2 regions of the Roseateles sp. GW823-FHT07B05 genome follow, and region 2 is predicted to be linked to the other one. Evidence: predicted binding sites of a transcription regulator. Region 2 holds the regulator's gene; the other holds the start of a gene.

Region 1 (3,402 bases), on a different contig from region 2:
CTTCCGTGGACGTCAGCGACCGGATCTGGTCACTGGAGAAGCCGGCCAGCGCCGCCGTGGTGATGGCGCGCAGGTCGGCCGTCTCCATGCTGGGCAGCGCGTCGGTGGACAGCGCGGCGATCTGGGCGGAGCCCAGCGCGGCCCACTGGCTGCTGGTCAGCGCGGCCAGGTCGGCCGTCTCCATGGCGGCGATCTGCGTCGTCGTCAGTGCGGCGATCTGCCCGGTGCCGAGCTTGGCGAACTGGTCGGACGTCAGCGCGTTCAGGTCATCGGTGGCCAGGCTCCGGAGTTGCGTCGTCGTCAGCGCGTTGAGCTGGGTGGACGACAGCGCCTGCAGTTGGTCGCTGGTCAGCGCGTCCAGCTGGGCGCTGGTCAGGCCGCGCAGCGCCACGGTGGAGATGGACTTGATGTCGCCGGCCTCGATGGCGGCGATCTGGTCGGTCGTCAGCGCCTTGAACTGGTCGCTGTTCAGCACGGCGATCTGGCTGGACGTCAGCGCGGCCACGTCATCCGTCTCCAGCCCTTGCAGCTGGGCCGTCGTGAGCTTGGCCAGCTGCACGGTGGTCAGCGCGGCCACTTCGCCGGAGACCAGGGACCTGATCTGGTCGCTGGAGAGGCCCGCCAGCGCCGCCGTGGTGATGGCGCGCAGGTCGGTCGTCTCCATGCTGGGCAGCGAGTCGGTGGACAGCGCGGCGATCTGCGCCGAGCTCAGCGCGGCCCATTGGGCGGAGGTCATTGCGGCCAGGTCGGCCGTTTCCATGGCGGCGATCTGCGTTGTCGTCAGCGCGGCCACCTGGCCGGTGCTGAGCTTGGCGAACTGGTCGCCCGTCAGCGCGTTCAGGTCATCGGTGTTGAGGCTGCGCAGCTGCGTGGAGGTCAGCGCATTCAGCTGCGTGGAGGTCAGCGCCTGCAGCTGGTCGCTGGTCAGGGCGTCCAGCTGGGCGCTGGTCAGCGCGCGCAGCGCGACCGTCGTGATGGACTTGATGTCGCCGGACTCGATGGCGGCGATCTGGTCGGTGGACAGCGACTTGAACTGGTCGCTGCTCAGCGTGGCGATCTGGCCGGACGTCAGCGCGGCCATGTCGTCCGTTTCCAGACCCTGCAGCTGGGCGGTCGTCAGCTTGGCGAGCTGGTTGGTCGTCAGCGCGGCGACCTCGCCGGACACCAGCGACCGCAGCTGGTCGCTGGACAGGCCGGCCAGCGCCGCCGTGGTGATGGCGCGCAGGTCGGCCGTCTCCATGCTGGGCAGCGAGTCGGTGGACAGCGCGGCGATCTGCGCCGAGCCCAGGGCCGCCCATTGCGCGGTGGTCAGCGCGGCCAGGTCGGCCGTCTCCATGGCGGCGATCTGGTCCGTCGTCAGCAGCGCGACCTGGGCGGTGCTGAGCTTGGCGAACTGGTCGGTCGTCAGCGCATTCAGGTCATCGCTGTTGAGGCTGCGCAGCTGCGAGGAGGTCAGCGCATTCAGCTGGGTGGAGGTCAGCGCCTGCAGCTGCTCGCTGGTCAGGGCGTCGAGTTGCGAGCTGGTCAGGCCACGCAGCGCGGTGGTCGTGATGACCTTGATGTCGCCGGACTCGATGGCCGCGACCTGGTCGGTGCCCAGCGCCTTCAGCGCGTTGCTGCCGATGGCCGCCACTTGCGATGACGTGAGCTGGGCGACGCCGTCCGTCGTCAGGCCGACGACCTGGCTGCTGGACAGCGAGGCGACCTGCTGCGTCGTCAGGGCCTGGACCTGCGTGGTCGTGAAGGCATTGATCTGGTCGGACCGGAACCCGGCGAGCGCCGTGGTGGTGATCGATCGCAGGTCCTCCGTCTGGAAGGCGCGGATCTGGTCACTGCTCAACGCAGAAAGGCCGCTGGAGGTGATCGCAGCGGCCTGGGTGCTTGTCAGCGCAATCAACTGGTCGGTGCTGAAGGCGGCCCAGTCTTCGGTCGTGAAGTCCCGGATCGTCGTCGTGGTCAGGCCAGGAATACGCGAAACGGGAATGAACGGGATGACGGTTGCCATGGTTTTTCACCTGCTGTTGTGCTGTCGGCCGCTGGCTGGAAACCAGGCAGCGGCCTTGCGTCGAATCGGATCTGTGCCCCTCGACGCCGGGGCTTTTCGGGTGCGAGTGCCAGGCCACCCGAAACGGGCAACTTGTAACTTGCGGTTTTTAGAGCTTCAGTCGGTTATCGGGCCATGCGGGCATGACTTGAGGAATTTGTTCTCGAATCAAGCCCGTTTGAACACCCCGTCCGTCCCTCGCATGCACGGACCCAGGGTGGTTTACCCACTGGCTAGCATGCTATTCAGGGCGGGCGCTGTCCACGCACCGATAAGGGCAGGCTTTCGGTGGCAGTTCACGGCCGCCCCGATTCCTTTCACGAAGCTGTCTGCGTGGCGCTCAGCCCGTTACAAAAATGGGCCGCCACCAGCGCCCGGCAGGCCGCCGCGTCCCGCGACAGCAAGGCCTTGACGATGGCGCGGTGTTCGTCCAGCGATTCCGCCAGCCGTCCCTCCCGGAACAGCGAATGGTGGCGGTTGAGCTTCATCAGCCGGCGCAGGTCGCCGACGATCTGCAGCCGCCATCGGTTGCCGTCGATCTCCAGCACGCGCAGGTGAAAGCGCTCGTTGGCGGCGAAGAAGGCGTCGCGCGAAGTTGCGGATTCATGCAGCGCTTCTTCCAGCGCCCGGTGCAACTCGCCCAGTTCGGCCAGCTCGGCGTCGGTGGCGCGCGTGGCAACTTCCGCCGCGGCGTCACTTTCTAGAAGGGACAGCAGTTGATAGGCTTCCCGCACGTCCCGCTCGCTCATCTCGGTGACGTAGGCGCCGCGGCGCAGCTTCATCGTCACCAGGCCTTCGGCCGCCAGCACCTTCAGCGCCTCGCGCATGGGGGTGCGGCTGATGCCCAGTTCGCCGCAGAGCTTGAGCTCGTCCACCCAGGCGCCCGGCTCCAGCTCCCGCGCCAGGATGCGCTGGCGCAGGCGGTCGGCGACCTGTTCGTACAGGGGCGCGGCGGCGAGGAGGGGGGTGGGCGAGGTCGGCATGAGCGGCACTTGTCAGCTCAGTGTAGCGAATCTGAATTCATAATTATGAATGACGGGTCGGCTAAGATGACGGCTCAGAGACAGGAGAGTTTCGATGTCGGACGCCAGCCAGAACGCCGAGGGCCGGGGGGATGCCCCGGAGTTCAAGACCGCCACGCTGGAGCAGTGGGCCCGGGCCGCGGCCAAGTCGGCGCCCGCCGGCGACGTGAGCGCGCTGAACTGGGTCACGCCTGAGGGTTTGACGGTCAAGCCGCTGTACACGGCCGCCGACACGGCCGGCCTGCTGCACGCCGACACGTTGCCGGGCTTCGAACCCTTCCTGCGCGGCCCGCAGGCCACGATGTATGCCGCCCGGCCCTGGACCATCCGCCAGTA
Region 2 (3,402 bases):
GCTGGCCGCCCACTTCGCCACCAAGTACGGTGCCAGCCAGTTGGGCCTGATCACGCTGGACGCCTACCGCGTCGGCGCCCACGAACAGCTGCGCGCCTACGGCCGCATCCTCGGCGTGCCGGTGCACACCGCGCACGACCGCGCGTCGCTGGACGACCTGCTGGACCTGCTGTCCAGCAAGAAGCTGGTGCTGATCGACACCGCCGGCATGGCCCAGCGCGATAGCCGCACCCAGGAGCTACTGGAGATGCTGGCCCACCCCAGCATCAAGAAGCTGCTGGTGATCAACGCCGCGCAGCAGGGCGAGACCATCGAGGACGTCGTCGGCGCCTGGAAGGGCGCGGCCTGCGAGGGCGTCGTGCTCAGCAAGATCGACGAGGCCGTCAAACTGGCCCCGGCGCTGGACACGCTGATCCGCCACAAGCTCAAGGTGCTGGGCGTGGCCAACGGCCAGCGCGTGCCGGAAGACTGGCACCGCCTGCCCAGCGTCGCCCTCGTGCAGCGCGCGCTGAAGGGCGCGGCTTCCGGCGCCTGGCGCATGGACAACACCGACGTCAACCTGATCTTCGCCGGCGCACCGCTGACCGACGGCATGAGGGCCATCCACTGATGCTGCAAGACCAAGCCCACGGTTTGCGCCGCCTGTTCGCGGCCTCCAAGACGCGCTTCGTGCCGGTTGTCAGCAACCCGCGCGTGATGGGCGCCGGCGTGCTGCTGGAAGGCCTGTGCGCAGCCTTCGCCGAGCTCAATCTGCAAACGCTGGTGGTCGACGCGGGCGAGCATTCGCCGACGCCTTCGGAGCTGGCGCAGGTGGACTTGTCCAACTGCATCGAGCGGCTGTCTCCTCGGGTCTCGTACCTGGCGGCGCGCGGCCTGCCGCTGCGTCACATCAATGCGCAGGGCTCGGCAGCGGCCTTCCTGGAAGCGGTGGCCGCCGCGGCGCCCGAGGCCGACGTCATCCTGCTGCATGCGCCGGCATCCGAACTGGCCCGCGTCGTCGCGTCGCGCGAGGTGCGGCCTCTGCTGCTGGCCGACACCGACCCGCTGAGCGTCACCGAAGCGTATGCGGGCATGAAATGGCTCACGCAACGCGCCGGGCTGATGGTCTACAGTCTGCTGATGGCCTGCCACCCCCAGCTGCGCGTGGCCACTCGCATCGCGCAACAGCTTCATTCCTGCGCCGACGGCTTCCTCGGCGCGGTGCTGCGCGACTGGGCCTGCCTCGACCCCCGCGCCTCCCAGCATGCGCCGCTGACCCCAGAGCTGCGTCACCTGGCGCGCGAGCTGCTGCTGGCCGCGCCGCCCGGCGCGGCGCTGGACGCCGCCTCCGACGCGACCCCGCTGCGCCCGGCGCGCAAGGGAGCCTTTTCTCAGGTCCACGCGCATTGATCTCGCCGGAGTTCACCATGTACACGCCCAAAGGCCGCCTCGACAACAGCACGCTGATCAAGCAGTACAGCCCGCTGGTGCGACGCCTGGCGCACCAGATGATTGCCAAGCTGCCGGCCAACGTCGAGGTGGATGACCTCATCCAGGTTGGCCTCATCGGCCTGACCGACGCGCTGTCGCGCTTTGACGCAGGGCAGGGCGTGCAGTTCGAGACCTTCGCGACGCAGCGCATCCGCGGCGCCATGCTCGACGAGCTGCGCGGCGGCGACTGGATGAGCCGCGGCACGCGCCGCCAGCAGCGCGAGATCGAGGCGGCGGTGCACAAGGTCGAGCAGCGCCTGGGCCGAGCGCCCCACGAGGCCGAGATCGCTGCCGAGATGGGCCTGCCGTTGGCCGAGTACCAGGAGCTGCTGGGCAAGGTGCGTGGCACGCAGCTGGTCTACCTGGAAGACATGTCCGGCGACGAGGGCGACGAGGACTACCTCGACCGCCATGTGGCCGACGAGGCCAGCAACCCCGTCGCGCTGCTGCAGGACCACCGCATGCGCGAGGCGCTGGTGGCCGCCATCAAGAACCTGCCCGAGCGCGAGCAGTTTGTGATGAGCATGTACTACGAGCACGACATGAATCTCAAGGAGATTGCGGCCGTGCTCAAGGTCACGGAGTCGCGCGTCTGTCAACTGCACAGTCAGTCCATCGCAAGGTTGCGCGTTAAGCTGCGCGACTGGTAAATCGCGGGGCACGCCGACGGCAGCTGCCCCAGCTCATAAGCAGGGGACAAGCGCATGTTCGGATGGAAGAAGGCCGGGTATCCGACGGTGGCGACCGCTGCGACTGCCGCCGCGTCGCGTGAAGAGCCGACCCGGCGCGAGGATGGTGCCGCGCTGAACGTCGTCAAGCGCCTGGCCCGGTCAATCTCCACGGTGGGCAAGGATGCCGCCGAGGTGCGCGGTGCGCTCGAAGACACACAGCGTGTTGTGCAGGCCCAGAGCCAGGCCATGCAGGCGCTGGCCCTGCAGCTCAACCAGATCGGCGAAGCGCAACGCTCCATCGCCACCGCCACCGCCCAGAGCGCGGCGGCTGTGCAGCGCGCGCGCGGTGCGCTGGGCGTCGTTGGCGGCGAGGTGGTGGGCATGTCGGCCACGCTGGTGCAGGTGTCGGACGCCGCGGCCGAGATCACCAAGATTTCCTTGCAGACGCGCCTTGTCGCGTTCAACGCGGCCGTCGAGGCCAAGCATGCGGGCGATGCCGGCCGCGGCTTCGCCGTCGTCGCCGAGGCCGTCAAGGCGCTGGCTGGTCAGGTGGAGTCGTCGTCCAAGGCCATCGTCACCGCCATCGCGACGCTGCAGGACCGCATCGACCGTTTCAGCACCGAGCTGACCGAGAACGCGGCCAAGCCCAGCCAGATCCACGCCGCGTTCAGCGAGGTGGAGCAGGACGTGCAGCGCATTTCGGCGTCCGCCGCCGAAAGCGGCCAGCAGATGGGCCTGCTCAACGAGCGCGCACACGAACTGGAGCGCGAGGTGTCCGAAGCCACCCATGGCCTCAAGGTCGCGTTCGACGGCAGCGACCGCTTCCTGCGCATGTCCGAGGAGCTCATCGAGCAGATCGCCGAGAGCGGCGTCGAGGTCGACGACATGCCCTTCATCCGCACCGCGCAGTCGGCTGCGGCCGAGATCGGCGCGCTGCTGGAAGACGCGCTGCGCGGCGGCCAGATCAGCGAGGCCGACCTCTTCGACGAGCAATACCGCCCCATAGAAGGCACCAACCCGCAGCAGCACACGACGCGCTTCTGCCAGCTCGGTGACAAGCTGTTCCCGGCCGTGCAGGAGAAGGCGCTGGGCTTCAGCGACAAGATCGTTTTCTGCATCGCGGCCGACCGCAACGGCTACATCGCCACCCACAACCGCAAGTACTGCCAGCCCCAGCGCCCGGGCGACACGGTGTGGAACACGGCCAACAGCCGCTACCGCCGCATCTTCAACGACCGCACCGGCCTGGCCTCGGCGCGCA

Evidence for each region. Region 2 encodes FliA, which starts transcription of late flagellar genes. Its sites were predicted from a motif close to CTAAAGTTTNNNNNNNNNNNGCCGNTA; they were not measured.
Region 1: the regulator FliA is predicted to act here: its motif matches at 2,171-2,197, upstream of AC1Q7O_RS05350 (SPM autocatalytic domain-containing protein).

The regions. Positions count from the first base shown of each region.
Region 1 is NZ_JBXAGX010000002.1:219,082-222,483, reverse strand. Features, by position in the region: gene AC1Q7O_RS05350 (SPM autocatalytic domain-containing protein) at 1-2,005, opposite strand, end outside; gene AC1Q7O_RS05345 (GntR family transcriptional regulator) at 2,362-3,027, opposite strand; gene scpA (methylmalonyl-CoA mutase) at 3,122-3,402, shown strand, end outside.
Region 2 is NZ_JBXAGX010000010.1:49,192-52,593, reverse strand. Features, by position in the region: gene flhF (flagellar biosynthesis GTPase FlhF) at 1-610, shown strand, start outside; gene AC1Q7O_RS19935 (MinD/ParA family ATP-binding protein) at 610-1,389, shown strand; gene AC1Q7O_RS19930 (RNA polymerase sigma factor FliA) at 1,407-2,120, shown strand; gene AC1Q7O_RS19925 (methyl-accepting chemotaxis protein) at 2,175-3,402, shown strand, end outside.